Regions from separate parts of the Spongisporangium articulatum genome, predicted to be linked through region 2. Evidence: predicted binding sites of a transcription regulator. Region 2 holds the regulator's gene; each other region holds the start of a gene.

Region 1 (10,192 bases), on a different contig from region 2:
TGCTGGTGCGGCTGGGCCGCGACCTGGACGCCCCCCGGGTCGGGGTGCTGGCCGGGGCCCTCTGGGTGGTGGCGCCGCTGAGCAGCCGCTACGCGCAGGAGGCCCGGCCCTACGCGATGGTCGCGCTGGCCGCCACGGCCGCGACGGTCGCGCTGGTCCGGCTGTGCCTGAAGCCCTGGCTGCACCGCCGTTGGGCGCTGTACGCGGGGCTGATCGTGCTGGTCGGCCTGCTCAACGTGCTCGCGCTCCTGCTGCTGGTCGTGCACCTCTGCTACGTCCTGGCCATCGACTCCCCGGCCGTGCGGCGACGCTGGCTGGTGGTGGCGGGCGGCTCGGTACTGCTGCTATCGCCCCTGCTGATCGCCAGCTCGCACCAGCGTGAGCAGGTCGCCTGGCTGCCGCGCCCGGCCTGGGGCCAGCTGACCGGTTTCCTGTCCGCGGAGTTCGCCGCCACCGCCACCGTGGTCGGCCTGGTGCTGCTGGCCCTGGTCGGCACGGTCCGGCGCACGAAGCAGGGCGGCACCCACGGACCCGCGCTCGCGCTGGGCCTGGCCTGGTCGCTGCTGCCCCCGCTGATCCTCTGGTCGGTCTCGCAGGTGCACCCGCTGTTCGACTGGCGCTACGTGTTCTTCACCGTGCCCGGCACGATGCTGGCCCTCGGGTCACTGGCCACGCTGCTGCGGGCCCGCTGGCTGGTCGCGGTCGTGTGCGTGCTGGCCCTCGGCGGCCTGCACATGCAGGAGGTCTACCGGTACATCGCCAGCGGCCACGCGGAGGACGTGCGGGGCGCCGCCGCGGTGATCCAGCAGAACGCGCAGGCCGGCGACGCCGTCCTGTTCCTGCCCGCGTCCCGCCGGGTGATCAAGCTCGGGTACCCCGAGGCGTTCGCGGCCACCGACGACATCGCCCTGAAGGCGGCCGGCGAGGACTCGGCCACCCTGTGGGGCGTCGAGGAGCCGGCCAAGGCGATCGGCAAGGAGCTGAAGAACCGCAAGCGGGTCTGGGTCGTGACCGGCCCGGGGCGGTTCGGCGAGGCCCAGGACGACAAGGTCGACACCCAGAAGGAACACCTGCTCGACGTCGGGTTCGACCTGGCCGGGGTCTACGACCTGCACGGCTACGAGGTGCGGCTGTACCTGCGTCACGGCACCAGCCCGCTCTCCCTGCGCGGCTGAGTCGTCCGGCACCGGCCTAGGCTGGGCGCGTGACCACCGCTACCACCCGGGTCGCGTTCACCGCGGTGACCCCTGAACCGCTCGACCTCGAGGCGCACGCCGCTGCCGTCGCGGGCCCCGGTCGCGGGGCCGTCGTCACGTTCGCGGGGGTCGTACGCGACAGCGACGGCGGCCACGTCGTCACCGGCCTCGAGTACGTGGGCCACCCGACCGCGCCCGACGTGCTGGCCGAGGTCGTGGCCGAGGTGGTGGCCGGCAGCGGAGCCGAGTGCGTGGCCGTGTCGCACCGGCTGGGCTGGCTGGAGGTCGGTGAGACCGCCTTCGCGGTGGCCGTGTCCGGCGCGCACCGGCGGGAGGCGTTCGAGACGGCGTCCCGGCTGGTCGACGAGGTGAAGGCCCGGCTCCCCGTCTGGAAGCGGCAGGTCTTCGACGACGGCTCCGCGGAGTGGGTCAACTCGGCCTGATGATCGGTGCGGGCGCCGGGAACGGGCGAGTTCCACTCGGTGGAACCCGGCTCAGTCGGTGATCTCGGCCGGGGTGTCGACGTCGGTGCCGTCCGCGACGTCACCGCACTCCACCAGCCGGACGTCGTCGCGCCCGGCCAGGTAGGCGCGCGCGCCCTGGTCGCCCACCGCCGCCGTGAGGACCCCCGCGAAGTGCTGCGCGCCCAGCAGCGTCGGATGCCCCGGCCGGCCGGAGTACGTGGCCCGGGCCAGCACGTCCGGTGCCGCGAGCGCGACCAGCCGGGCGACCGCCGTGGCCGTGACGCCCGGGATGTCCACCAGGGTGACGACCGCGGCGTCCACCCCGGCGACGGCCTGCAGCGCGGCCCGCAGCGACGCGGACATCCCGCTCGCCCAGTCCGGGGCGCGGACGACGTGAGCCGGCTCCGGCACCAGGCTCGCCACCTCGTCGGCGGCGGCTCCGGTCACGACGAGCACCGGCGCGCACCCGCCGGCCACCAGCGCCTCGACGGCCAGCGCCACCCAGGCCCGCCCGGCGTCGTCCCGGACCAGGCCCTTGGGCCGCCCGTACCGGCGCCCGGCCCCGGCGGCGAGCACGATCCCGGCGACCTCCACGCCCTCAGTGTGCCCGCAAAGACGAGCAGGGCGGGCCGCCGGTTGCCCGGCGACCCGCCCTGCTACGAGAACCGCTGTCCCGCAGGGGGATCAGAAGTCCATGCCGCCCATGTCCGGAGCGCCGCCGGCCGCAGCCGCCGCCTTCTCCGGCTTGTCGGCGATGACGGCCTCGGTGGTGAGGAACAGCGCCGCGATGGACGCCGCGTTCTGCAGCGCCGAGCGCGTCACCTTGGCCGGGTCGATGATGCCGTTGGCGATCAGGTCGACGTACTCGCCGGTCGCCGCGTTGAGGCCGAAGCCGGGCTCCAGGTTCGAGACCTTCTCCGACACCACGCCGCCCTCGAGACCGGCGTTGACCGCGATCTGCTTGAGCGGAGCGCTGACGGCGACCTTGACGATGTTCGCGCCCGTGGCCTCGTCACCGGTCAGCTCGAGCTTCTCGAACGCGACCTTCGACGCCTGGAGCAGGGCCACGCCACCACCGGCGACGATGCCCTCCTCGACGGCGGCCTTGGCGTTGCGCACCGCGTCCTCGATGCGGTGCTTGCGCTCCTTGAGCTCCACCTCGGTGGCCGCCCCGGCCTTGATCACCGCAACACCGCCGGCCAGCTTGGCCAGGCGCTCCTGCAGCTTCTCGCGGTCGTAGTCGGAGTCGCTCGCCTCGATCTCGGCGCGGATCTGGTTGACCCGGCCGGCGATCTGGTCGGCGTCGCCGGAACCCTCGACGATCGTCGTCTCGTCCTTGGTGATGACGACCTTGCGGGCCTGGCCGAGCAGGTCCAGGGTCGCCGTCTCCAGCTTGAGGCCGACGGTCTCCGAGATGACCTGACCACCGGTCAGGATCGCGATGTCCTGCAGCATGTTCTTGCGACGGTCGCCGAAGCCCGGGGCCTTGACGGCGATCGACTTGAACGTGCCCTTGATCTTGTTCACGACGAGGGTCGACAGCGCCTCGCCGTCGACGTCCTCGGCGATGATCGCCAGGGGCTTGCCGGACTGGATGACCTTCTCCAGCAGCGGCAGCAGGTCCTTCACGGAGCTGATCTTCGACTCGACCAGGAGGATGTACGGGTCGTCGAGGACGGCCTCCATCCGCTCCGGGTCGGTGACGAAGTAACCGGAGATGTAGCCCTTGTCGAAGCGCATGCCCTCGGTGAGCTCGAGCTCGAGGCCGAAGGTGTTGCTCTCCTCGACGGTGATGACGCCTTCCTTGCCGACCTTGTCCATCGCCTCGGCGATGAGCTCGCCGATGGCCGGGTCGGCCGCGGAGATGCTCGCGGTGGCCGCGATCTGCTCCTTGGTCTCGACCTCCTTGGCCTGGTTCAGCAGCTCCTCGCTGACGGCGGCGGTGGCCTTCTCGATGCCCCGCTTGAGGGCCATCGGGTTGGCGCCGGCGGCGACGTTGCGCAGGCCCTCGCGGACCAGCGCCTGGGCCAGCACGGTGGCGGTCGTCGTGCCGTCACCGGCGACGTCGTCCGTCTTCTTGGCGACCTCCTTGACCAGCTCGGCGCCGATCTTCTCGTAGGGGTCGTCGAGCTCGATCTCCTTGGCGATGGACACACCGTCGTTGGTGATCGTGGGGGCGCCCCACTTCTTCTCCAGGACGACGTTGCGGCCCTTCGGCCCGAGGGTGACCCGGACGGCGTCGGCGAGGGTGTTCATACCCCGCTCGAGGCCGCGACGGGCTTCCTCGTCGAACGCGATGATCTTGGCCATCGGTTGGTGTTCCCTCCACGGACGGGTGGGTGGTCGACCGGGAGACGCCCGCGACGGACGAGGGGCCACGGACCGGTCACGTCCCGGTCCGGTACCTCTCTCGCCTGCCCGATCGGAAGCGAACTTGTCACTCTCACCTCGAGAGTGCCAGCTCCATGATTAGCACTCGACCCTACCGAGTGCAAGCCGCTCAGCCCCTGGTGAACGCCTCAGGCGTCGTCGTCCGCCAGCAGTTCGAGGGCCCGGACGGCGGCCAGCAGCCGCTGCCGCTCGGCGGCGGGCAGCCCGGCCAGGCGCTGGGCCAGCTTGGACCGGCGCGCCCCGCCGACGCCGGACAGGACCGCCTCGCCTGCACCGGTCGCCGAGACCAGGCTGGCCCGCCGGTCGGCCGGGTCGGGTGAGCGCTCGACGTACCCGCACTCCTCCAGGAGGGCGACGATCCGGGTCAGCGTCGGCGGGGCCACCCCCTCACGGGCGGCGAGGTCGCCCAGGCGCATCGGCCCCGACCGGACGAGCGTGGCCAGCGCCGAGATGCTGCCTGGGCCCAGCCCGGACTCGTCGCCGCGGCGCAGGGTGCGGGTCAGCCGCCCCAACGCGACCGACAACCGGGCCAGCACCTCGTCGTCCTCGATCACACCAGTGTCAACGTCCGTGACGACGTCCGCGTCCCCGACCACGTGCCCTCCTCCCGTCGACGCCCCGGCCGTCAGTTGCCTTCCTGCCGAGTGAACACGGAGGCGACGGCCGCGACGACCATCATCGCGGCTGCGGCGACGAAGACCACCACAAGACCGTCGTGGAACGGGCCGGAGACCAGGTTGGGGAAGAACTCCTTGCCGGTCAGGGTGGCTGCGTTCGTGGGCGACAGCTTGGCCAGGTTGTCGGCCCCCAGCAGCTCGCTGATGGGGTTGAAGCCGAGGAAGGCCGCGAAGAGCGAGCCGACGGGCGGGATGGCCCCGACCTGCTGGGCGACGCCGCTCGAGACGCCGTGCGCCTCGAGCCCGGCGGTCATCGTGGTCGGCAGGTGCGCGGCCAGGCCGGCGATCATCAGTGAGAAGAACACACCGATCGACAGTGACGACCCGGCGTTGAAGAACGTGCCGCGCATCCCGGCGGCGGCCCCCCGCTGGTCGGGCGGAGCGGCGCTCATGATCGCCGAGGCGTTCGGGGAGGCGAACATGCCCGACCCGACGCCGTTGAAGAACACCAGCGCCGCGAACACCCAGTAGTTGAAGTCGACCGGGATCACGATGAGCCCGATGAAGGTGGCCGCGGTGATCAGGAGGCCGGTCACGGCGAACAGCCGCGACCCGAACCGGTCCGACAGCGTGCCGGAGATCGGGCCGGCAGCGATGAACCCGACGGTCAGCGGCAGCAGGTAGATGCCCGCCCACAGCGGGGTGGACTCGTAGCTGTACCCGTGCAGCGGCAGCCAGATGCCCTGCAGCCAGATGATCAGCATGAACTGCATGCCACCGCGGCCCATGCTGGCCAGCAGGCCGGCGAAGTTGCCCAGGGCGAAGGCCCGGTCCTTGAACAGGCCGAGCCGGAACATCGGGTCCTCGACGTGGTTCTCGACGACGACGAAGGCCACCAGCAGGGCGGCGCCGCCGATCAGCCCGGCCAGCACCCAGGGGTTCGTCCAGCCGGTGGAGTGCGTCCCGTAGGGCTGGATGCCGTAGGTGATGCCGGCCAGCAGGGCGCTCAGCCCCACGGCGAACGTGATGTTGCCCAGCCAGTCGACCTTCGAGGGCCGCCGGTCACCGAGCTCGTGCAGCGAGCGGTACGACCAGATCGTGCCCACCACGCCGATCGGCACGCTGACCCAGAACACGGCCCGCCACGACACCTCGGAGAGCACGCCCCCGACGATCAGACCGAGGAACGACCCGGCGACCGCGGCGATCTGGTTGACGCCGAGCGCCATGCCGCGATTGTGGGGCGGGAAGGCGTCGGTGAGGATCGCCGTCGAGTTGGCGAACAACATGGCGCCGCCCACGGCCTGAACCAGGCGCCACCCGATCACCCACAGCGCGCCACCGCCGCCGGACAGCGGGGTGAGCGCGAGCGCGACCGAGCCGACCGTGAACACGACGAAGCCGAGGTTGTACATCCGGACCCGGCCCACGCTGTCGCCGAGCCGACCCAGGCTGACCACGAAGACCGCGGTGACCAGCAGGTACCCCATGATCATCCACAGCAGGTAGCCGATGTTGCCCGGGGCCAGCGGGTTGAGCCCGAGACCGCGGAAGATCGCGGGGAGGCTGATCAGCATGATCGAGGCGTTGATCGTCACGATCAGCATCCCGATGGTCGTGTTCGACAGCGCCACCCAGCGGTAGGCGGGATGGTCGGCGTCCCAGCGCAGGGTGCGCGCCTTGGGCGTTTCGACGACGGGCTGGGGCTGGGACGGGGTTTCGAGGCTCACGTCCAGCAATATTACTTGTTGTACGCGAACTAAGTTGTCTCGGGGCACGTGAGAGCGGCCACACCGCCCACGCCTCCTACGGCAGCCGGGCCATCGCCGCGATCCGTTCGACCGCCTCACCCACGCGCTCGTCCAGCCCGCGCAGCACCTCCTGCCCCGCGCGACACGATCACGGGCTGTCGGTGGCGCCGGGCACCATGGCGGGGTGAGGGCCGGCGCGTACGTGGAGGTCGGCGCCGTGGCCGGCGGCTGGGCGGTGCGCCACGGCGCCGGGCTGGAGCAGGTGGACGACGCCGGCCTGGTCGCGCTGGCCGCCCGCCTCGAGGGGGCGGCCGGCCCTCTCGACGCGTCGCCGCGCTGGGTCTGGGCCTCGACCGCCGCCGTCTACCCGGTGCTGCTGCGGGGCGGGGTACGGGTGCGACGGTGCCACGACCTCGGGCTGACCGAGGCCCTCCTCTCCTGGCACGCCGGCGTGGCACCCCCGGGAGCGGCGTTCGGTGAGGTGGGGGCCGATCGGGCGGACGTCGTCCAGGCCCAGCTGTTCGAGGCGACGGCCGCCGGTCCCGACGGGCCCGACCTGAGCGAGCAGCTGGGCCGGGTGGAGGCCGCTCGGGCGGTCAGCCCCGGCTTCCCGATGCTCGTCGCGGCCGAGTCGGCGGCGGCGCTGGCGGCCGCGGAGATGGGCTTCGTCGGCCTGCCGTGGCGGGCCGACGCGCACGACGCGCTGCTGACGCAGCTGCTCGGGCCGCGGCCGCGATGGGGGCGACCGGCCGTGCTGCAGTCGCTCGCCGAGACGATCGCGGCGACCCTGGAGGCCCCCCGGCTGAACGTCGACTCCCCCGTCGAACTGTTGAAAGCCCTGCATCGGGCGGGGATTCCGGTGGAGACGACGCGGGCCCACGAGCTGAAGTGGCACGAGCATGCGGTGGTCGAACCGCTGCTGCAGTACAAGGAACTGGCCCGGTTGCACGTCGCGCACGGGTGGGCCTGGCGCGACCAGTGGGTGCGCGACGGGCGGTTCCACCCCGAGTACGTCCCGGGCGGTGTCGTGTCGGGGCGGTGGGCCACCCGCGGCGGCGGGGCCCTGCAGATCCCCCGGGCCGTGCGTGGCGCCGTCGTGGCCGACGCCGGGTGGAAGCTGGTGATGGCCGACGCCGGCCAGCTGGAACCCCGTGTCCTGGCGGCCCTTTCCCGTGACCCGGGAATGGTGGCGGCCACCCGGGCGGGGGACCTCTACACCGAGATCGCGACCCGCGCCCTGGGTCGGGCCGACGCGCGGGCCGAGGCGAAGCTCGCCCTGCTGTCGGCGATGTACGGCGGGGGCGGAGGTTCCGGGGCGGCCGGTCTCGCGGCGTTACGGCGCCGGTTCCCCGCCGCCCTCGCACTGCTGGAGGACGCGGCCCGCCGTGGCGAGGACGGTTTGACCGTACGCTCGGTGCTCGGCCGTACCTGCCCGCCACCGGGTGAGGGCTGGCAATCGGCGCCGGAACCGGTGGCACTGGCGAGATCCCGTGCCCGGGGCCGGTTCACCCGCAACTTCGTCATCCAGGCGTCGGCCGCCGACTGGGCCAACGCCCTGGTGGCGGGGCTGCGCCTGCGGCTCGCGGGCCTGGGCCGGGCGCACGGGCGGGCCGACCTGGTCTTCTTCCAGCACGACGAGGTGATCGTGCACGCGCCGGAAACCCTTGCGGAGGAAGTGGTCTCGGCCGTGACCGAAGCCGGCGAGGAGGCCACCCGGCTGGTGCTCGGTGACGTGGGCGTGCACGTGCCGCTCCAGGCGGTGGTGGCCGACTCGTACGCCGAAAAGGGTTGAGGGTCGGTTCAGCGGAACCGGCCCCCGTGGTGCCGGCGACGCGTACCGACCGGGGCAGCTCGCCCGTGTTGAGCGAGCTGCCCCCTCCTCAGCTGCTGTAGTCGAGCATGTGAACACCTTCGGCGAGGCCGAAGATCCCGACGAACACCACGGCCAGGAACAGAATCAGGAGTAGACCGATGACCTGCTTCCAGAACCGGACCATGATGTAGGCCGTAAAGAGGGCGGCGAAGACGATCACCGCGAGGCTATCCATCGCAATCACGTCTTAACGTCGTCAAGGCGTGCTTTGCTGACTTCAGGGGCGTAGCTTTCTTCATAGCGGCCTCCTTAACTGGCTGAAGTGCCCCGGGATGGGTCTGAAGCTCGGGAGAGGCCCGGCCGCCGGGAAGCCCTCGTGTCGCCACACGTGGGCTTCCGCCGCTTTGGGGCCCTTCACCTGCGCTGATGCGCCTGTGAACGTTGGGTCTCAATCTGGCGCGTCGCTTGCGCGCCAGCCTCTTGGCGAGAACTATTCAGCTGTCATATGCCTCCTCCCCTGGCGGTTGGCATATGCCGATGACTCGAGAGTAGAGTGCCCGCTTTCGTATGTCATTAGCGCATCTGCAACGATCGTTGGCAATTGACATCGCGCACGGAGAGGGTTGGCGATGGCGGGCAAGTCTTCCAACCCCACGGTGCGCCGATTGGAACTCGCGGCCCGGTTGCGCGAGCTCCGCATCCAAGCTGGCCGCACGGTTGATGAGGCCGCTGCCGAGTTGATGTGCTCCCCAGCCAAGATCAGTCGCATGGAGACCGGAGGGCGCGGCGTCCAACCCCGTGACATCCGCGACCTGAGCCGCCTGTACAACCTGACGGAGGCGGTCCAGAAGGAACTTCAACAAGCAGCCGCCGACGCCCGCAAGCCGGGTTGGTGGCAGGACTACCGGTCCCTGGACGAGCAGGTTCGTACCGTCGTCGCCCTCGAAGACGCTGCCGCCGGGATGTTTATGATCGAGACCCTCAGGTTTCCAGGGCTTCTCCAGACACCCGACATTACGCGCGGCCTCCTCGATCGCTTGCGCCCGCCGGGGGAGATGGGGCCAGACCTTATTGCGGATCTGGTGGCCACACGGAAGCGTCGACGGGAAAGGCTCATCGATGGCGCCATCGCGGCGCACTTCGTGATCGACGAGGCGATGTTCAAGCGTGAGATTGGTTCGCCGGACATCATGGCCGCCCAGATCGCCTCCTTATTGGAAGATTCCGAGCTACCGAACGTGACACTTCAGGTGGTGCCCTTCGCCACCGGGGTGTATCCCGCGACGGATGGTTCGTTTCAGATCTTGACCTTCGATGCGGACACCCCGCTCCACGATGTGGTCTACGTCGAAGGCTTGTTGGGAAACTTCATTGTCGACACGGACGAGCACGTGACTCATTACCGCACCGTGTTCGAAGACGTAGTCGAGCGCTTTGCGCTGCCCGAGGAGCAGAGCAAGGCGTGGTTGCGCGCTGCCCGCCAGACATGGGCCGCTGCCGCATGACCACAGCCCTTGCCCCGTCCCCGGCCACCAAGAGCTTCCTGCCAGATAAGGACACGGGGAGGAAGAAGGGGGTTGTTGCGAACCGCGCATACCCTGGCAAGACCTGACGTGGTGGCTCAGGCTGCCATTCATAGGTCACCGGAGGTGACCATGCCGGTCTCGAGCCCCAAGAACAGAGGAGGCTCCAAAGTGACCGGTCCGGACGAAACCGGCTACCGCATCTCGTCGTACTGTGGTGGTTCAGGTTGCGTTGCTGTTCAACTGGGAGGCGAAGTCAGAATCCGAGACTCGAAGCAGGCCTCGGGTCCCGAACTCGTCTTCGACGCGGGAGAATGGACGGCTTTTGTCGCAGGGGTAAAGGCAGGCGAATTCGACCTCTGAACAGACGCTTATCGCCCGGAGGAGGGCCTGCGACCGCACATTCTGCGGTTGCAGGCCCTCTTCTCTGTCCATCT
Region 2 (10,192 bases):
CTGTCCACGGCCAGCCGGGCGCCGAGAGTGGCCAGCCGGTCGGCCAGCCCCTCCAGCCCGCTGCCCGGGCGCACGCTCGCCCCGCCGCGCCCGTCGTCCGACACGTCGACCAGCAGCCCGTCGCCCGACAGCGCCGCCCGCACCGAGACGTGCCCGGCGCCGGCGTGCTTCACGGCGTTGGTCAGCGCCTCGCTGATCATGAAGTAGGCGCACGCCTCGATCTCCGGGGCCAGCCGCCGGCCCACCGAGAGGTCCAGCCGCACGGGCACACCCGAGCGGTCGGCCAGGTTGCCGATCGCCGCCTCGAGCCCGTCCTGGGTGAGGACCGCCGGGTGCAGGCCCTGGGCCAGGCGGCGCAGTTCGGCGGTGGCCTGCAGCAGGTGCGCCCGGGCGCCCTCGGCCCGGGCGGCCAGTTCCGCGTCCCCGGTCTCGGCGGCCTGGTCGACCAGGATGCCCAGCTCCATCGCCACCATCACGAGCCGCTGCTGGGCGCCGTCGTGCAGGTCGCGCTCGAGCCGGCGGCGCGCGGCGTCCCCGGCCGCGACCAGGCGCTGGGCACCGGCCCGCAGCTCGAGGATCAGCCCGGCCTGCGCAGCCAGGTCGGCGAGCAGCCGGCGCTCGACCGCGCTCAGCGCCTCACCCGACGCCTTGGTCACCGCCAGCGCACCGCGGAACCGCCCGTCGTGCAGCACCGGGACCGTCGTCGAGCTGTCCTGGGACTTCTCGACGGCCGCGAGAGTCATCGGGCCGTGGGGCAACTCGCCGCCCGACGGCCAGGCCGACTCGGCCCGCAGCTCGTCGCTCGTGCCCGTCCACAACACCACCCGACGAGCCCCGGTGCCGTCGGCGACCGCGGCGCACATGCCGTCGAGCAACCCGCCGGTCGGACTGCTGATCTGCGAGGACAGCTGCGCCGAGAGCCGGGCGAGCGCCTCGTACGGGGTGGCTCGGTGGCCGTAGACGATGCGGTCGGCCACCCGTTGCACGCGTCGGCGCATCGGTTCGAACGCGACCGCCACGAGCGCCGTCGCGAGCAGGGACAGTGCGGTGCCGGAGCCGTCGACGAGGCTGCCGATGCCGGTCACGACCGCCGCGTAGCCGAGGGTCACGACGGCCGCCATGGCCCCGAACACCAACGTCTTGTTGATCACCGGGTCGATGTCGTAGAGCCGGTACTTCAGGATCGCGGCGCCGGCGGCGACCGCCACCAGGGGGACGCTCAGGACTCCGGGCAGCGGGCTGTCCACCAGCACGAGCCCGGCCACCATCACGGCGGCGCTCACGGCCACGGCGTAGACGAACCAGCGCAGCTGGCGGGCCTCGTCGTCCCGGGCCCGGCGCAACCGCACGAGCAGCGCCGCGACCGGGACCAGCTGCAGCAGGAGGTAGCCGAGGTTGCGCCCGGCCGGGTAGAGGTGGGCGGCCGCCCGGGCACCGGGCAGGTGCAGCGGGTGCGGCACGACGGCCGAGGCCGTCGTGTACTCGACCGGCCAGAGCGCGACCGCCAGCGAGAGCGCACCGGCCACGACGACCATCAGGGCCACGGCCGGCCGCCAGCGGGGTGAGGGCAGCCGGCCGGTCGGGAAGCTCATCACGGTGACCCCGATCAGCGCGATGAGCAGCGGCAGCGGCCACGCGCCCAACCAGCCCACCCAGGACGCACCCGGCAGCGGCCCCCCGGAGGGCTGACCGTGCAGCGCGTACTGCCGGGCGGCGAACATCTCGGCGTGCGCGGCGCCGGTCGCGACGAACAACCAGCCCTGCCGGTTGCCGGGCCGTTGCTGGACGACGTACAGCCCGACCGCCGTGAACGACGCGGCGATCAGCCCGTTGTGCAGGTTGCCGACGTGCAGGCCCAGCGCGAACCCGCCCACGACGAGCGCCGCGACGGCGAGACCGGTCGCGACCGGTAGCAGGCGGGTGGGCACGGACCGATGGTGACAGCCCCCGGCGCCCGGCGGATCAGGGTTAACCCTGCGGGTTCTCGCGGGGCCGCCCCGATGCCCCGACCCGGCCCCCGCCGTCATCGTCGACGGCATGACCACAGACCCGGGTTCCCCGATCGATCGCCTGCTGAACGCGTTCCTCGTGATCGCGCCGCTCGCCTACCTGCTCACCGACGTCCTGTACGCCCTGCGCGGCTGGGACGACGCCACCGCCGGTGCCGTGCACGTCGTCGCCGCCACCGCCTACGCGCTCGTGCTGCTGCGGTTCGTCACCTGGTCCGACGACGACCGGGCCGCCGCCCTTCTCCTGGCCGTGGGCACCGTCGGCGCGGCCGGCAACGTGGCGTACGGGTTCAACACCATCCACGTCTCGCTGGGCGACACCGACCTGGTCGACGCCACCGGCGCCGCGAACCTGATCAAGCCGTGGGGCCTGGCCTTCCCGGCGACGTTCCTGCTCGCCGCGTGGGCCCTGCGGCGCGTGGCCCCGCCGTGGGCGCGAGCCCTTCTGGTGGTCGCCGGGATCGCCTGGCCCGTGGCCCACATCGCCAACGTCGCATGGCTGGCCGTGGCCGTGAACGTCGTCCTGGTCGTCGCGTGCCTGGAGCTGGGCCGCAGCGTTCAGGTCGGGACGACCAGCCCCCGCACGGCGGTCACGGTGTGACAGCGCGCCCGCCTGGTGAGCACTGTGTGACACCGGGCCCACGGCGGCGCATCGGTCAGGCCCAGCGGCCGGTCGCCGCCGAGAGCCAGGCCAGCGCGACCGGCCCGGCGGACGACGTCCGCAGCACCTCCGCGCCCAGCCGGACCGGTCGCGCGCCCGCCGCACGCAGCTGATCGAGCTCGTCGGCCCCGATGCCGCCCTCGGGGCCGACGAGCACCAGAACCTCTCCGGACACCGGAAGGTCCACGGAGACCAGGCTTTCCGTGGCCTCCTCGTGCAGTACGAGGGCGACGTCGGCGACCGCCAGCCGCGCGCACAGCCCGGACGTCGTCAGCGGCTCCTCGACGAGCGGCACCCACGCGCGGCGCGACTGCTTGGCCGCCTCGCGGGCGGTGGCCTGCCAGCGGGCCCGGCCCTTGGCGAGCTTCTCGCCCTCCCAACGGGACACGCTGCGCCCGGCCTGCCACGGCACGACCGCGTCCACCCCGACCTCGGTCGCGGTCTCCACCGCCTGCTCGTCGCGGCCGCCCTTGGCCAGGGCCTGCACCAGCCCGAACCGCACGGCCGCCCGCGGGACCGAGCTCACGTCGTCCACCAGCAGGTCGAGCGAGGCCCGGGCCGCGGCCACCACCGTGCACCGGGCGACCGTCCCGGCGCCGTCGGCCAGGTCCACGGTCTCGCCCGCCCGGACCCGCCGGACCGCGGCGGCGTGCCGGCCCTCGTCGCCGTCCAGCACGAACGGCGAGCGCGGGCCGAGCCCGGCCAACGCGCCCGGCTCGACGAGGAAACGGGCGAGACTCAACGCCCCGCGAACCGGTCGCGCAGCTTGGAGAAGACACCCTGCTGGGCCGGGGTCAGACGGCCCTCCGGACGTTCCTCGCCGCGCAGGGCGGCGAGCTGGCGCAGCAGGGCCTTCTGCTCGTCGTCCAGCTTGGTCGGGGTCTGCACTGACAGGTGCACGAACAGGTCACCGCGCCCGGTGCCGCGCAGGTGGGTCACGCCGAGCGAGCGCATGGTGCTCGTCTCGCCCCCCTGCGACCCGGCCTTGACGTCGAGTTCCTGCGGCCCGTCGAGGGTTTCGAGCACGATGGTGGTGCCGAGCGCGGCCGCGGTCATGGGCAGCTCGACCGTGCAGTGCAGATCGTCGCCGCGCCGCTCGAACACCTCGTGCGGCTTCAGCTGGATCTCGACGTACAGGTCGCCGGCGGGCCCGCCGCCGGGGCCGACCTCGCTCTCCCCGGACAGCTGGATGCGGGTGCCCGTGTCGACGCCCGCCGGGATCTTGATGTTCAGCGACCGGGTGCTGCGCACACGCCCGTCGCCCGAGCACTCCAGGCACGGGCTGGGGATCACGGTGCCGTAGCCCTGGCAGGCGACGCACGCCTGCGTGGTCATGACCTGGCCGAGGAACGACCGGGCGATCCGCTGGACCTGACCCCGGCCGCCGCACACGTCGCACACCTTGGGCGAGGTGCCGGGCTGGCAGCAGCTGCCGCCGCACACCGAGCAGACCACGGCGGAGTCGAAGTTCAGTTCCTTGGCGCCGCCGAAGACCGCCTCGGAGAGGTCGATCTGGACCCGGATCATCGCGTCCTGCCCACGCCGTTGCCGCGGCATCGGGCCCCGCCCGCCCCCCGCGGCGCCGGCGCCGCCGAAGAACGTCTCGAAGATGTCACTGAAGCCGAACCCGGCCCCGCTGCCGCCGAAGCCGCCGTTCAGACCGCCGTCGCCGCCCGCGTCGTACTGGGCCCGCCGTTCGGGGCTGGACAGCACCTCGTAGGCCCGGCCGACCTCCTTGAACCGCTCCTCCGCGCCCGGGTCGTCGGGGTTGACGTCGGGGTGCAGCTTGCGGGCCAGCTTGCGGTAGGCCTTCTTGATCTCCTCGGAACTCGCATCGCGCGAGACCCCGAGCACCTCGTAGTAGTCGCTCACCTGTCTGCTCTCTGAACGCGCCTCACGACGTGAGGATCCGCGTCACGTACCGCGCGACCGCGCGGACCGCGGCCATGTTCGTCGGATAGTCCATGCGGGTCGGGCCGAGCACGCCGAGCCGGGCCACGACCTCTCCCCCGGATGCGTAACCGCTGGCGACCACCGCCGCTTCCTGCAGGCCCTCGTGGGCCGTCTCACTCCCGATCAGCACGCCCACCCCACCCGCGCCGTCGGCCATCTCGGACAACAGCTTCAGCAGGACGACGTGCTCCTCGATCGCCTCCAGCACCGGGCCGATGGTGGAGACGAAATCCCCGGAGCGGGCCAGGTTGGCCGTGCCGGCCAGCACGATCCGCTCCTCGCGGTCGATGTCGAGGGAGTCGTCGAGCGCCTCGAGCACCGCCTGGACGACGGGCCGCTCGGCGGGCTGGAACCGGTCGCCGAGCCCGAGCACCAGCTGCGGGACGTCGCGCAACGAGGCTCCGGCGGTGGCCGCGTTCAGCCGGGTGCGCAGGACGGCCAGGACGTCGGTGCCGGCCAGCGGCTCCTCGACCAGTGAGACGCCCGGCGGCAGGGCGACGACCCGCTGCTCGACCCGCCCCGAGTTGGTGATCAGCACGAACAGCACCCGCTCGGCGCCCAGCGGCACCAGCTCGACGTGCTGCACGGTCGAGCGGGTCAGCGACGGGTACTGCACGACCGCGACCTGCCGGGTGATCTGGGCCAGCAGCCGCCCGGTGCGCTCCAGCACGTCGTCCAGGTCGACCGCCCCGTCGAGCAGCCCCTGGATGGCCCGCTTCTCGGCCGGGCTCAACGGCTTCACGGTGCTGAGCCGGTCGACGAAGAGGCGGTACCCCTTGTCGGTCGGGATCCGCCCGGCACTCGTGTGCGGCTGCGTGATGTAGCCCTCGTCCTCCAGGGCCGCCATGTCGTTGCGGATCGTCGCCGGGGAGACCCCGAGCGCGTGCCGCTCGACCAGCGCCCGCGAGCCGACGGGTTCCCGGGTCTGCACGTAGTCCTCGACGATGGCGCGCAGCACGGCGAGCTTGCGGTCCTCGCTCATCGGGCGTCACCTCCCTCGGGGTCGTTGGCACTCGCGTGACAAGAGTGCCAGTCTACCCGCCCCCCGGCGTTGCGGCTCGGCCCACGAGTCCGCTCCGATTAGCGTCCGCAACGTGATGAATCGTCCTCCCGGCGGCTACGACCGTTACGGCACCGACGTCCTGGCCGCAGGCCGGCCGAAGAAGCGCGAGCTGCCCGAGGTGGCCGCGGAGACCGGACTCGTGGTCGAGGACGTGGAGACCGGCTGGGTCGGGGCCGTCGTCCGGGTGGAGAAGAGCGGCGGGCTGCACGTCGTGGTCCTGGAGGACCGGCGCGGCAAGACCCGGACCTTCGAGCTGGGCCCGGGTTTCTGGGTGGACGGCGTCCCCGTGCGGCTGGTCCCGCCCGTCGCCGCGGGCGCCGCCGGGCCGGTGCGGACGGCGAGTGGCTCGTACGCGGTCGCGGGCGCCCGGGCACGGGTGGCCCGGGCCTCGCGGATCCTCGTCGAGGGACTGCACGACGCCGAACTGGTGGAGAAGGTGTGGGGCGCCGACCTGCGGGTGGAGGGGGTCGTCGTCCAGCCGTTGCACGGGGTCGACGACCTGGCCGCCGCCGTCCGCGAGTTCGGGCCCGGGCCGGGGCGGCGGATCGGCGTCCTGGTCGACCACCTGGTGTCCGGGTCGAAGGAGTGGCACGAGGCGGTGGCCGTGGCCCAGCGGGTGCCGGGGGCGGCCGCGCACGTGCTGGTGGTCGGGCACCCCTATGTCGACGTCTGGCAGGGCGTGCGGCCGGCGCGGCTCGGCCTGGCGGAATGGCCGGTCATACCCAAGGGCCGGCCGTGGAAGGAGGGCGTGCTCGCCGAGCTGGGCTGGCCGCACGCGACCCAGGCCGACGTCGCGCGCGGCTGGAAGCGCATCCTCGGGTCGGTGACGAGCTACGCCGACCTGGAACCGGCCCTGCTCGGCCGGGTCGAGGAGTTGATCGACTTCGTGACGGGCGACTCCGCCGACCGCTGAGCCCTGCCCCCCGACCCCGGCATGCCCAGCCAAAGCACAGAAAATCGGCCGAGACGGCGCAGATTTCTGTGCTTTGGTTGGGCACGCCGCCGGTGAGGGCGTGACGGCACTCACCTCACGTACCTCTCGCGGAACCTCCGGCACGGAGTGACACTTCTTCGGCACGCGGTGCACGTCAGGGTGCGCCGCGCGAGGGACACGACGACGTGGACGCTCAGGAGGCATCCGTGGCCGAGAACGTGACTGCACCTCAGGTACGGGCCCGCAAGGTGGCCGCCGGCGGTGACCCGCTGGTGATGGTGACGGCGTACGACGCCCCGGGCGGCCTGATCGCCGACGAGGCGGGCGTCGACATCATCCTGGTCGGCGACACGCTGGCCATGGTCGTCCTCGGCTACGAGGACACCCTGCAGGTCACAGTCGAGGAGATGGCCCATCACACGGCCGCCGTCGCGCGGGCCCGGCCGCGCGCGATGGTGCTCGGCGACATGCCGTGGATGAGCTACCACGTCTCGACCGAGGAGACCGTGCGGAACGCGGCGAAGCTGATCCGCGCCGGTGCCGGCGCCGTGAAGCTGGAGGGCGGCGCCAAGCGGGCGCCGATGATCCGGGCCCTCGTGGACGCCGAGATCCCGGTCGTGGGGCACATCGGGCTGACGCCCCAGTCGGTGCACGCGCTGGGCGGTTTCAAGGTGCAGGGCAAGCAGGCGGACGCCGCCCGCGCGTTGCTCGCGGACGCCCAGGCCCTCGTCGAGGCGGGGGTCTTCGCCATCGTGCTCGAGGCCGTGCCCGACGAGGTCGCGCGCATGATCACCGAGTCGGTGCCCGTGCCGACCATCGGCATCGGAGCCGGCCCGCACTGCGACGGGCAGGTCCTCGTGTGGCACGACCTGCTGGGCTTCCAGGACCGGTTGCGCCCCAAGTTCGTCCGCACCTACGCGCACCTGAAGACCGAGGCGGTGGAGGCGATCCGGCGGTACGCGGCCGACGTGCGCTCCGGCGACTTCCCGAACGCCGCCGAGAGCTACCACCTGCCCGACGGGGTGGCCGAGACCTTCGGCCGGGACGCCGCCGTGCCCGAACCCGAGGCCACCCTCGCCTTCTACGGGGACGACGCGAGCCTCAACCCCTGAACGACCGTCGACGAGTGAATCTCGGCTGGACATGGCAGCCGAGATTCACTCGTCGATGCGTCAGGGCCGGCTCAGGGCAGAAGGCGCCGGACGACCGCGTCGGCCAGGAGCCGTCCGGGCCGGGTCAGCACGAGTCGCCCGGCCAGCGCAGCGCGACCGTCCACCAACCCGTCGGCGACCAGCGACGCGACGCGCGTGGGACGCCCGTCGAGCGGGACGTCATCCACCGGCAGCCCGTCGGCGAGGCGGACGCCGAGCAGCACCCGCTCCTCCTCGCGCTCGGCGGCCCCCAGGGTCTCGCGACCGGCGGCGGGCGACAGGCCCGCGGTGAGCCGCTGCGCGTAGGCACTGGGGTGCCGCACGTTCCACCACCGGACCCCGCCGACGTGCGAGTGCGCCCCCGGCCCGACGCCCCACCAGTCGTCGCCACGCCAGTAGCCGAGGTTGTGCCGGCACGCCTGCGCGGGTTCCCGGGCCCAGTTCGACACCTCGTACCAGCGCAGGCCGGCCGCCGCGAAGAGCTCGTCCGCCAGGTCGTACTTGTCGGCCAGGTCGTCGTCGTCGGGGGCGGGCAGCTCACCGCGCCGGACCTGTACGGCCAGGCGGGTGCCCTCCTCGACCACGAGGGCGTAGGCCGAGACGTGGTCGGGCGCGCAGGCCAGGGCTGCGCGGACGCTGGTCTCCCAGTCGCGCAGCGACTCCCCCGGCGTGCCGTAGATCAGGTCCAAGCTCACGGAAAGCCCTGCGGCCCGGGCGGCTTCGACCACCGCAGGGATGCGGAGCGGGTCGTGCGTGCGGTCGAGCGTGGCCAGCACGTGCGGCACGGCGGACTGCATGCCGAACGACACCCGGGTCACGCCCGCCGCGGCCAGCTGCGCCAGCGAGTGCGGGTCGACCGAGTCGGGGTTGGCCTCGACGGTGACCTCCGCCCCCGCGGCGAGGCCGAAGGTGTCGCGGACCCCGGCCAGCAGGGCGGCGAGGTCCGCGACCGGCAGGAGGGTCGGCGTCCCGCCGCCGAAGAACACGGTGGACGCCGGGCGCGACGGAACCGCGGCCGCGTCCAGAACCCTCCGGGCCAGGGCGATCTCGGTGAGCGCGTGCCCGGCGTAGGCGGCCTGGTCGCCGCCGCCGCCGAGTTCCGTCGCGGTGTAGGTGTTGAAGTCGCAGTACCCGCACCGCACCGCGCAGAAGGGGACGTGCACGTAGACCCCGAAGGCGCGCCGCGCCGCCCCGTCGGCGACGGTGCGCGGCAGGGTGCCGTCGGCGGGGGCCGGGTCGGCGAGCGGCAGGGCGGAGGGCATCAGCCGGTGGCCAGGCGCCGGGCCTTGCGCTCGGCGTCACGCCGCAGGTAAGGCTCCAGCTCGTAGCCCGTCGCCTCGGCGAACTCCAGCAGCCGGGCCATCGTCTCCGGCTCGGCGATCTTGGTGACCGCGCTGATCGGCAGGCCGTGGCCCGGCCGGTGGACGACCTGCACGGCGTCGCCGGCGCTGATCACGCCCGGCTCGACGACCGCCAAGTAGGCACCTGGCGCCTTCCGCTGCGTGAACCGCTTGACCCAGTGCGGCTCCCGCATCCGGTTCGCGAAGGTCGCGCACGGCGTGCGGGGGGACGTGACCTCCAGCAGGGGACCCACACCCGGTTCGCCGACCTGCCACCGCTCGCCCACCTCGGCACCGCTGACGTCGACGCCGCTGGTGCGCAGATTCTCGCCGAACAGCCCGGGCGTGACGTCGCGGCCCAGCTCGTCGGCCCACCGCTCGGCGTCCTCGTCGGCGTAGGCGTAGAGGGCCTGGAACCGGCCGCCGTGGTACTTCGTGTCGACCTGGGTGTCCCCCTCCAGCCCGAGCGCGTGGGCCGGCACGGGGCCGTCTACGGCACGCTTGTCGATCGCGGTCGTGTCGGGCTTCTCCCCGGGGTTGGGCAGGATCTCGTGCACGACGGCGACAGCGGTCACGGAGGCCATGTCCACCATTGTCGCAGGCCGACCGGTCAGCGGTAGAAGCCGTCCAGGACGTCGGCGTACTGGCGCTCCACGTGCCGGCGCTTCAGCTTCAGCGACGGCGTCAGGTCGCCGGCCTCCACGGTCAGGTCCCGGTCGAGGATCTCGAACTTCTTGATCGTCTCCCAGCGTCCAAGCCGGTCGTTCAGGGCGTCGACCGCGGCCTGGACGACGGCCCGCACCTGCGGTGAGCGGGCCAGGTCCGCGAAGCTCGCGTCGCCCTGACCGCGGGCGGTGGCCCAGGCGCGCAGGGCGTCCGGGTCGAGGGCGATCAGGGCGGTGATGAAGTTGCGGCCGTCGCCGTGCACGACGATCTGCGCGGCCAGGGGACACAGCACCTTGAACTGGGTCTCCAGCTGCTGCGGAGCGACGTACTTGCCGCCCGAGGTCTTGATCAGGTCCTTCTTGCGGTCCGTGATCCGCAGGCTGCCGCGCTCGGTGATCTCGCCGATGTCGCCGGT
Region 3 (10,192 bases), on a different contig from region 2:
CGGCGTCGACGTGCAGGTAGTCGGTCGTGACGTCGGGGAACTCCGCGTTCACGGCCTCGACGGTGCGGCGCCACAGGTGGCCCGCGTTGCTGAGCACGTTGTGCTTGTGCACCAGGGTGAGCTTCTTGCGCGGGCGGGCCGCGGCGCGGGTGAACGCGTCGCGCACGACACGCTCGACCCCGAACGCGGTGTTGATGCTGACCTCGGTCGCGATCTCGTGCGGGGTGCCCACCCGGATCGCCCCACCGTTGCCGACGTAGGGGCCCTCGGTGCCCTCGCGGACGACGACGAAGTCGAGCTCCTTGCCCTCCAGCACGTGCGGCGCCAGCGGGGTGGCGACACCCGGGTACAGGCGGGCCGGGCGCAGGTTGACGTAGTGGTCGAGCTCGAAGCGCAGCTTCAGCAGCAGGCCCCGCTCCAGGACTCCGCTCGGGACGCCGGGATCGCCGACCGCGCCGAGCAGGATCACGTCGTGCTGCCGGATCGCGGCCAGCTCCGACTCCGGGAGCGTCTCGCCGGTGGCGTGCCACCGGTTGGCACCGAGGTCGAACTCGGTGGTCTCGACGGTCGTGCCCTCACCGGCGACCGCCGCGTGCAGGACCTTCAGGCCCTCCGCGACGACCTCGGGGCCGATGCCGTCACCCGCGATGACGGCGATCTTCAGAGCGGCGGGAGCGTCGACCATGCCGTCGACAATAGCGCGACCATCCGCATGATGGGCTACATATCTCACCATGCGAGACGCATCGGTTGTGATCAAGGAATTCCCTGCTGCGGGTCGGCAGAGAATTCCTTGATCACGACCACGAGGACTAGCGCTGGGCGCTGCCCTCGACGTAGTCGCTGTCGTCGGACTTGACCCAGCTCATCAGCTTGCGCAGCTCGCGGCCGGTGGCCTCGATCGGGTGCTGCTCGCCCTTGGCGCGCAGGGCCTTGAACTCCGGCGCGCCGGCGTCCTGGTCGTCGATGAACCGCTTGGCGAAGGCGCCCGACTGGATGTCGGCCAGCACGCCCTTCATGTTCTCCTTCACGTGCGGGTCGATGACCCGCGGGCCCGACACGTAGTCGCCGTACTCGGCGGTGTCGGAGACGCTCCAGCGCTGCTTGGCGATGCCACCCTCGTACATCAGGTCGACGATCAGCTTCAGCTCGTGCAGGCACTCGAAGTACGCGACCTCGGGCTGGTAGCCGGCCTCGATCAGCGTCTCGAACCCGTACTGGACCAGCTGCGACGCCCCGCCGCAGAGCACGGCCTGCTCGCCGAAGAGGTCGGTCTCGCACTCCTCGGTGAACGTGGTCTTGATGCCGCCGGCCCGCAGGCCGCCGATGCCCTTGGCGTACGAGAGCGCGTTCGACCAGGCGTTGCCGGTCGCGTCCTTCTCGACGGCGACGAGCACCGGGACGCCGCGCCCGGCCTCGAACTCGCGGCGCACCAGGTGTCCGGGACCCTTCGGCGCGACCATGCACACGTCGACGCCCTCGGGCGGGGTGATGTAGTTGAACCGGATGTTGAAGCCGTGCCCGAAGAACAGCGCGTCGCCCTCGGCGATGTTCGGCGCGATGGCCTCCTCGTACACGTGCCGCTGCACGTGGTCGGGCGTGAGCAGCATGATCACGTCCGCCTCCTCGACCGCCTGGGCCGGGGTGACGACGCGCAGGCCCTCGGCCTCCGCCTTCGCCCGGCTCTTGCTGGCGTCGGGCAGACCGACCCGGACGTCGACGCCGGAGTCGCGCAGCGAGAGCGAGTGGGCGTGGCCCTGGCTCCCGTAGCCGATCACCGCGACCTGGCGGTTCTGGATCACCGAGAGGTCGGCGTCGTCGTCGTAGTACATCTCTGCTGCCACAGTGCTCTTGTCTCCTTCAGATGGTGCGGGGGTTGGGGGAACTCGGGGAAGGTCAGGCCGACCGCAGGGCGCGGTCGGTGATCGAGCGGCTGCCCCGCCCAATACCGACCAGGCCCGACTGGACGAGCTCGCGGATGCCGAAGGGTTCCAGCACCCGCAGGAAGGCCTCGATCTTGTCGGGGCTGCCCGTGGCCTCGATGGTCACCGCGTCCGGGGCCACGTCGATCACGCGGGCCCGGAACAGCTCGGCCGTCTCGAGGACGTGCGACCGGGTCTGCAGGTCGGCCCGGACCTTCACGAGCAGCATCTCGCGCTGGACCGAGGCGGTGGGCTCCAGCTCGACGATCTTGATCACGTTCACGAGCTTGTTCAGCTGCTTGGTGACCTGCTCCAGCGGGAGCTCGTCGACGTCGACGACCACGGTGATCCGGGAGATGTCCGGGTGCTCCGTGGGCCCGACGGCCAACGAGTGGATGTTGAACCCTCGGCGCGCGAACAACCCTGCGACACGAGTGAGCACGCCCGGCCGGTTCTCGACCAGCACGGACAGCGTGTGCTTCTGCGACATCTCTCTCAGTCCTCCCGGTCCCACTGCGGCGCCGTGTCGCGGGCCACCTGGATCTCGTCGTTGCTGACCCCGGCCGCGACCATCGGCCAGACCATCGCGTCGCGGTGCACGACGAAGTCGACCACCACTGGCACGTCGTTGATCTCCATGGCCTTCTCGATGGTGGCGTCCACGTCCTCCGGGCTCTCGCAGCGCAGCCCGACGCAACCGTACGCGTCGGCCAGCTTCACGAAGTCGGGGACCCGGCTGCCGACCGAGGTGTGCAGGTCGGTGTTGGAGTACCGCTCGTTGTAGAAGAGGGTCTGCCACTGCCGGACCATGCCCAGGCTGCTGTTGTTGATCACCGCGACCTTGATCGGGATGTCGTTGATGACGCAGGTCGCGAGCTCCTGGTTCGTCATCTGGAAGCAGCCGTCGCCGTCGATCGCCCAGACCGTCCGGTCGGGCATCCCGACCTTGGCGCCCATCGCCGCCGGCACCGCGAAGCCCATGGTGCCCGCGCCGCCGGAGTTGATCCACGTGTTCGGGTTCTCGTACTGGATGTGCTGCGCAGCCCACATCTGGTGCTGACCGACGCCCGCGACGTACAGGGCCTCGGGCCCGGCGATCTTCCCGATCCGCTCGATCACGCGCTGCGGCGACACCTCACCGGCCGGCGGCTCGGCGTAGCCCAGCGGGTACGTCTCGCGCCAGTCGTTCAGCTGCTTCCACCAGCCGGTCAGGTCGGCCCGGTGCCCGGCGGCGAACTCGGCGCCGACGGCCACGATCAGCTCGCTGATCACATCCTTCGCGTCGCCGACGATCGGCACGTCCGCCGTCCGGTTCTTGGAGATCTCGGCCGGGTCGATGTCGGCGTGCACGATCGCCGCGTGCGGGGCGAACGAGTCGAGCTTGCCGGTGACCCGGTCGTCGAACCGGGCCCCCAGGCTGACCAGCAGGTCGGCCTTCTGCAGCGCGGTCACCGCGGCGACCGAGCCGTGCATGCCGGGCATGCCCAGGTGGGCCGGGTGGGTGTCGGGCAGGGCCCCGCGGGCCATCAGCGTGGTGACGACGGGGGCCCCGGTCAGCTCGACCAGCTGGCGCAGCTCCGCCGCGGCCCGCGCCTTGATGACGCCGCCGCCGACGTAGAGCACCGGCCGTTTGGCCTCGGCCAGCAGCCGGGCCGCCTCGCGGACCTGCTTGCTGTGCGGCTTGGCCACCGGCCGGTAGCCGGGCAGGTCGATCCGGTCGGGCCAGCTGAACCGGGTCATGGCCTGCAGAGCGTCCTTGGACACGTCCACCAGCACCGGCCCGGGCCGCCCGGTCGAGGCGATGTGGAAGGCCTCGGCGATGGTCCGCGGGATCTCGGCCGGGTCGGTGACCAGGTAGTTGTGCTTGGTGATCGGCAGCGTGATGCCGCTGATGTCCGCCTCCTGGAAGGCGTCCGTCCCGATCGACTTGCTGGGCACCTGGCCGGTGATGGCCACCATCGGGACGGAGTCCATGTAGGCGTCGGCTATGGGCGTGACCAGGTTCGTGGCCCCCGGACCGGAGGTGGCCATGCAGACCCCCACCCGGCCGGTCGCGTGGGCGTAGCCCTCGGCCGCGTGCCCGGCGCCCTGTTCGTGCCGGACCAGGATGTGCCGGACCTTCTCCGAGTCCATCAGCGGGTCGTAGAGCGGGAGGATCGCCCCACCGGGGATGCCGAAGACGACGTCGACGCCTACCGCCTCGAGCGAGCGGACGAGGCTTTGGGAGCCGGTCATCTCGGACGTGGTGGTCGGTTCGCTACTGCGTGGGCCGGACATCGCGGGCCTCTCCTTGACGATGGATGGTGGGGACGAAAAAACCCCTCGGCCCTAGGGGCACAAGGGGTCGCGCGCGCGGCGGGTCGTGAAGACCGTCAGCCGGCGCGCTGTCCGAGTACGAGGACCAGACTCATGGTCTCACCTTCCCGCGCCGGTTCCGCGGTGTCAATCGCCGAACCGTGCGTCTCGCTTAGTGAGACGCGGCGTCCGCGTGCCGGTCGACCGGCTGCTCCGGCCGGCCGGAGGTCAGGCCGCTGGCCGGACGGTCGGAGCCGGACCCCGGGCGGTACGGGCGGCTGGGCCGGCTCGGCATCGGGTGCAGGAACGGCCCGGTGACCGGGGGCCGGGCGGCCCGATCGGCCCCGTCGGCCCCCTCGCCGGGTTCGGCAGGATGAGCCCGGTCGGCGCCGTCCGCGGCATCGGTGCTGCCGTTCCGGTCGGGCCACTGCGCGCCACCGGTCGAGGTGGCCGCCGCCGCGACGGCGGCCGGCGAGCGGGCGTCCGCCGGTTCGAGGGCGACCAGGTCGATGAGCAGCGGGACGTCGTCCGCACCCCCCGCGGTGAGCTCGCCCGGGCGGGCCCCGACCGGCATGGGCGGACCGGCCAGCACCTCACGCATGGCCTGCGGCGGCAGGGCCGGGGAGAGCGCGAAGCCCTGGCCGGCGTAGGCGCCGAGTTCGCGCAGCTGCCGCACGGACTCCAGCTCCTCCATCCCCTCGGCCACGACGAGCAGGCCCAGGTCGCGGGCCATCGAGACGACCGACCGGGCGAAGGCGGTGGCGCGCGGGTCGACGCCGACGTCGTCCAGCAGGGTGCGGTCGAGCTTGACCAGCTGCACCGGCATGCGACGCAGGTACGACAACGACGAGTAGCCGGTGCCGAAGTCGTCGATCGCCACCCGGACCCCCGCGGCCCGCAGCCGTTCCAGCGCCTCGACGGCGGGCCCGGTCTGCCCGGCCAGCTGGCTCTCGGTCAGTTCGAGGACGAGGTGCGAGGGGGGAAGCCCGCAGGCGGTCAGGATCGAGGTCACCGACCCGACGAACGACGGGCTGAGCAGCTGGTGCACCGACATGTTCACGCTGACGCTGGCCGGCGTCCCGGCGTCCACCCACTCGGCCGCCTGCTGCACGGCCTGGGTGAGGACCCACTCCCCCATCTCCAGGATGATCCCGGTGTCCTCGGCGACCGCGACCAGTTCGGCCGGGCTGACCAGGTCGTCCGGGCGGTCCGGCTCGGCCGGTGAGCCGGACCCGTCGCCGGACGTGAGATTCACCCCGGGCGGCAGCCGCAGCAACGCCTCCGCCCCGACCACGAGACCGTCGGCCAGCCGGACGATCGGCTGGTAGGCGACCGCCAGGCGCCCGGCGTCCAGCGCCTCGCGCAGCCCGATCGCGATGTCGACCCGACGCCGCGCGCTCTCCTCGAGTTCCGGCGTCCACCGCCCGACCCCGGCCCGGCCGCGGGCCTTGGCCTCGTACATCGCGAGGTCGGCCTGGTGCACGAGTTCGGCCGCCTGGTCCTGCGCGGTGCTGGCCCGCCGGCCCGCCGGCAGGCCCGCGCCGCTGACCCCGACGCTCACGCCGAGGGTCACCGTGCGGTGGCCGACGGCGAACGGCGGGCTGATCGCCTCGACCACGCGCCGGGCGGCCAGCTCGGCCTCCTCCGGGCCGAGCCCCTCCAGCCCCATCACGAACTCGTCGCCGCCGAACCGGCCGACGATCGTGCGGCGGGCGTCCAGGGCCCCGGCGATCGCCTCGAACCGGCCGGCGACCTCGGTCAGCACGCGGTCGCCGGCGCCGTGGCCGAACCGGTCGTTGACCGCCTTGAACCCGTCGAGGTCGGCGTACAGGACGACGACGTCCGGCCCGGCGGGCTGCGCGCCGGCCGGCGCCTCGCTGGGTTCGGCGAGCCAGGAGCCGACCACCTCCAGCAGGTGCGCGCGGTTCACCAGGCCGGTCATGTGGTCGTAGCGGGCCAGCCGCTCCAGCCGCTGGCGCAGCTCCACGGAGTCGGTGACGTCGTTCAGGTTGGCGACCGCGCCGCCGGGCACGGCCCGCAACCGCAGCTGGGCGGTACCGGTGGCCGGTGGGGCCAGGCGCAGCTCCACCTGCGCGGAGTCGGTGCGGCCCCGGGTCACCGCCAGCACGGCCTCACGCACCGAGCGGCGGTCCTCGGCCCGGGCCAGGTCGTCGAACGACCGGCCGGTCAGCGAGGCCGGGGTGCGGTGCAGCAGGCGGACGGCGGCCGCGTTGGCCGACTGCACGCGCCCGTTGGCGTCGAGCCGGACGATCAGGTCGGACGTGTTCTCCACCAGAGCCGCCATCCGCTGCCGGGAGGCGGTGAGACTGCCTACCAGGGCGAGGTTCTCGCGCAGGGTGAAGGCCTGGAGCACGACGAGACCGGCCACCACGGCACTGACCAGGACGACGTGCATCGGCCCGGTGGTGCCGAACAGGGCCTGCACGCAGACGATCACGACCGCGCTGCTGGCCAGCACGTAGGGCAGGGCCCGGACCCGCGGCAGCGGCTGGTCGGCGGCCCGCGGCGGGCGGGGCACGCGGGTCAGGGCGATGGAGACCAGGCCACCGGCCAGGACCACCACGGCCTGCAGGGCGTAGGGCACGGTGCCGGCCAGACCGTCCCAGGCGGCCAGCGCGTCGCCGCCGAAGAGCAGGAGGACCGCGGCCGACGCCACCGCGAAGATCTGCCGGTTGCTGCCCACCCGCAGGGTCTCGGGGACGAGCACGGACAGCCGCAGCAGCAGGGCCAGGACGGCCAGGTCGACCATCGCGGGCGCGGCGTGCAGCACGGCGCTGGGCCGCGGTGAGACCGGCGCGTGGGCCAGCACCCAGACGATCGTGGTGCAGGAGGCCGCGACGAGGACCGACTCGGCGATGGCCACCCCGAGGCCGCCGATGAGCGCGGTGATCCGGCGGACGACGCCCGCCGCCATCACCAGGACCGCGCAGGCCGCGACCAGCAGCAGGACGTCCCGGACGACGCCGAACCCGTCGCCGACGCCCGGGCCGGCGAACAGGCCGGCGACCCGCGCGGCGCCCTGCAGGGTGCACGTGGCCACCACGAGCTGGGCCTCGCGCCGGTTGAACGGGTGCTCGACCTCAGCCGCCCGCCACCACGCACACCCGGCGGCGGTCGCCGTCGCGATGAGCAGGAGGTCGAGCAGCACGGGTCGAGGCTAGCTCGTAATCCTTTTTGGTGGTGATCATGCACAAAGTCAGTGGCAGACGGCGCCCTTCGAGGCGGACTGCACCAGCCGCGTGTACTTGGCCAGCACGCCCCGGGTCCACTTGTGCGGCACGGGCTCCCAGCCCTCCTTGCGGCGCGCGATCTCGTCGGAGTCCACGAGCAGGTCGAGGGTGCCGTGCGCGACGTCCAGCCGAATCCGGTCGCCGTCCCGGACGAAGGCGATCGGGCCGGCGTCCACCGCCTCGGGGGCGACGTGGCCGACGCACAGACCCGTCGTCCCGCCCGAGAACCGGCCGTCGGTCAGGAGCAGCACGTCCTTGCCCAGCCCGGCGCCCTTGATGGCGCCCGTGATGGCCAGCATCTCGCGCATCCCCGGGCCCCCCTTCGGGCCCTCGTAGCGGATGACCACGACGTCCCCGGCGGTGATGGTGCCGTCCTCGAGGGCGTCCATGGCGGCCCGCTCGCGGTCGAAGACGCGGGCGGTGCCCTCGAAGACGTCCTCGTCGAAGCCGGCGCTCTTGACCACGGCCCCCTCGGGGGCCAGCGAGCCGTGCAGGATCGTGATGCCGCCCGAGCGGTGGATCGGCTCCTGCATGGAGCGCAGCACCTTGCCGTCCAGGTCCGGGGGTGCGATCTCGGCCAGGTTCTCGGCCATCGTCTTCCCCGTCACGGTCATCACGTCGCCGTGCAGCAGGCCCGCGTCGAGCAGGGCGCGCATCACCACCGGGACGCCGCCGATCCGGTCGACGTCGGTCATCACGTGCCGGCCGAACGGCTTCACGTCGGCCAGGTGCGGCACGCGCTCGCCGATCTTGGTGAAATCGTCCAGCGTGAGCGGGACTTCGGCCTCGTGGGCGATGGCCAGCAGGTGCAGCACCGCGTTGGTCGAGCCGCCGAACGCCATGACGACGGCGATCGCGTTCTCGAACGCCTCGCGGGTCATGATGTCCCGCGCGGTGATGCCCTTCTTCAGCAGCTCGACGACGGCCTCGCCCGAGCGACGGGCGAACCCGTCCCGACGGCGGTCGGTGGCCGGCGGCGCCGCGGACCCCGGCAGGCTCATGCCGAGCGCCTCGGCCGCGCTGGCCATCGTGTTCGCCGTGTACATCCCGCCGCACGCGCCCTCGCCGGGACAGATCGCGCGCTCGATCGCGTCGACGTCCTCGCGGCTCATCAGCCCGCGGGCGCACGCCCCGACCGCCTCGAAGGCGTCGATGATCGTGACGTTCTTCTCCGTGCCGTCGGAGAGCTTGGCCTTGCCGGGCAGGATCGACCCCGCGTAGAGGAAGACACTCGCCAGGTCGAGCCGGGCCGCGGCCATCAGCATGCCGGGCAGGCTCTTGTCGCAGCCCGCGAGCAGGACGCTGCCGTCCAGGCGCTCGGCCATCATCACGGCCTCGACGCTGTCGGCGATGATCTCCCGGCTGACCAGCGAGAAGTGCATCCCCTCGTGGCCCATCGAGATGCCGTCGGAGACGGAGATGGTGCCGAACTCCAGCGGGTACCCACCCGCCGCGTGCACGCCGTCCTTGCTGGCCTTGGCCAGCCGGTCGAGGCTCAGGTTGCAGGGCGTGATCTCGTTCCACGAGCTGGCCACGCCGATCTGCGACTTGCCCCAGTCCTCGTCGCCCATGCCTACCGCGCGGAGCATCCCCCGGGAGGCGGTCTTCTCCAGACCGTCGGTGACGTCACGGCTGCGGGGCTTGATGTCAGGTGTCTCGCTCACGGCGTGATGCTACGCCCGCGGGTGGAACCCCATAGACGCGTCCTGGGCCTGTCGAGGTTTCCTCGCGCACAGAATTCGCCAAGATGTCGGGGTGAGCCAGCATCCAGCCCTGATCGCCTGTGGCCACGGCACCCGCTCGCCCGAGGGCCAGGCGGTCATGTCGGCCTGGGTGCGGGCCCTCGCGGACGCCCGCCCGGAACTCGACGTCCTGCCCGCCTTCGTGGACGTGCAGGAGCCGACGCTCGCCGACGTGGCCGGTGGGTGCGTCGAGCGCGGCCGGCGCGCGGTCGTCGTCCCGCTGCTGCTGTCGACCGGCTACCACGTGCAGGTGGACGTCGAACGCGTGGTCGCGGCGTCGTCCGGGCTGCTCGTGGCCGCGCCCGCGCTGGGTCCGGACCGGTTGCTGGTCGACCTGCTGCAGCAGCGGCTGGCCGAGGCCGGGGCGGGGCCGGAGGACGGGATCGTCCTCGCGGCGGCCGGCTCGAGCGACCCGCGCGCGGTGGGTGACGTGGAGGCAGTCGGTGAGTGGCTCGGCCGCGAGCGCGGCGTCGAGGTGGTGTGCGGGTACCTGGCGGCGGCCCGGCCGACGGTCGAGGAGGCTGTGGCCCGGCTGAAGGAGCACCGGCCGGGGGAGCCGGTCTCGGTGGCCAACTACCTGCTCGCCCCCGGGCACTTCGCCACCCGCCTGGCCCGGTTGGCGGAGGACGGGACGGTCGGGAGGGTGGCGGCCACCTTGGCCCCGGCACCGTCCCTGACCCGGCTCGTCCTTCGCCGGTTCGACCAGGTGGCCGCCACCTTCGTTCCCTGACGAGTGCTCCAACGAACCACTCACCCAGTAGTTCCCCAACGCTCATGCTGTCCAAATGCACGTTCGCGACGGTTCGAGCAGCCCCTTTCCTGTGCATTTCGACAGCATGAGCATGGGCCGGACGGCGGCTCCGCTGTCGCGACCGCGGACCGCGGGTCACGATGTGGCGATGCGCACCGTGACCGTCACGCTGGCCGCCGCCCTGCTTGCCGGGTGCACCGGCGGCTCCTCCGGGGTCACCTCGACCGCGGG

Evidence for each region. Region 2 encodes HrcA, which represses chaperone genes, less so after heat shock. Its sites were predicted from a motif close to GNTNGCACTCGGNNNNNCCGAGTGCNANC; they were not measured.
Region 1: groL (chaperonin GroEL) is a predicted target of HrcA. The motif match lies at 4,129-4,157, and genes of this name have one in related genera.
Region 3: ACIB24_RS12120 (acetolactate synthase large subunit) is a predicted target of HrcA. The motif match lies at 4,294-4,322, and genes of this name have one in related genera.

What each region holds. Positions count from the first base shown of each region.
Region 1 is NZ_JBITLV010000001.1:1,140,826-1,151,017, reverse strand. It holds gene ACIB24_RS05420 (hypothetical protein) at 1-1,175, shown strand, start outside; gene ACIB24_RS05415 (molybdenum cofactor biosynthesis protein MoaE) at 1,205-1,639, shown strand; gene ACIB24_RS05410 (nucleotidyltransferase family protein) at 1,691-2,254, opposite strand; gene groL (chaperonin GroEL) at 2,345-3,970, opposite strand; gene ACIB24_RS05400 (MarR family winged helix-turn-helix transcriptional regulator) at 4,180-4,647, opposite strand; gene ACIB24_RS05395 (MFS transporter) at 4,677-6,275, opposite strand; gene ACIB24_RS05390 (bifunctional 3'-5' exonuclease/DNA polymerase) at 6,604-8,211, shown strand; gene ACIB24_RS05385 (hypothetical protein) at 8,300-8,467, opposite strand; gene ACIB24_RS05380 (helix-turn-helix domain-containing protein) at 8,862-9,737, shown strand; gene ACIB24_RS05375 (DUF397 domain-containing protein) at 9,888-10,118, shown strand.
Region 2 is NZ_JBITLV010000002.1:503,212-513,403, reverse strand. It holds gene ACIB24_RS08595 (sensor histidine kinase) at 1-1,928, opposite strand, end outside; gene ACIB24_RS08590 (hypothetical protein) at 2,038-2,610, shown strand; gene ACIB24_RS08585 (16S rRNA (uracil(1498)-N(3))-methyltransferase) at 2,666-3,412, opposite strand; gene dnaJ (molecular chaperone DnaJ) at 3,409-4,542, opposite strand; gene hrcA (heat-inducible transcriptional repressor HrcA) at 4,565-5,605, opposite strand; gene ACIB24_RS08570 (DUF3097 family protein) at 5,721-6,599, shown strand; gene panB (3-methyl-2-oxobutanoate hydroxymethyltransferase) at 6,806-7,732, shown strand; gene hemW (radical SAM family heme chaperone HemW) at 7,804-9,033, opposite strand; gene ACIB24_RS08555 (MOSC domain-containing protein) at 9,033-9,695, opposite strand; gene ACIB24_RS08550 (AMP-dependent synthetase/ligase) at 9,722-10,192, opposite strand, start outside.
Region 3 is NZ_JBITLV010000003.1:527,748-537,939, forward strand. It holds gene ACIB24_RS12105 (3-isopropylmalate dehydrogenase) at 1-685, opposite strand, end outside; gene ilvC (ketol-acid reductoisomerase) at 813-1,844, opposite strand; gene ilvN (acetolactate synthase small subunit) at 1,897-2,412, opposite strand; gene ACIB24_RS12120 (acetolactate synthase large subunit) at 2,418-4,199, opposite strand; gene ACIB24_RS12125 (putative bifunctional diguanylate cyclase/phosphodiesterase) at 4,390-7,386, opposite strand; gene ilvD (dihydroxy-acid dehydratase) at 7,435-9,132, opposite strand; gene ACIB24_RS12135 (sirohydrochlorin chelatase) at 9,224-9,940, shown strand; gene ACIB24_RS12140 (PQQ-dependent sugar dehydrogenase) at 10,110-10,192, shown strand, end outside.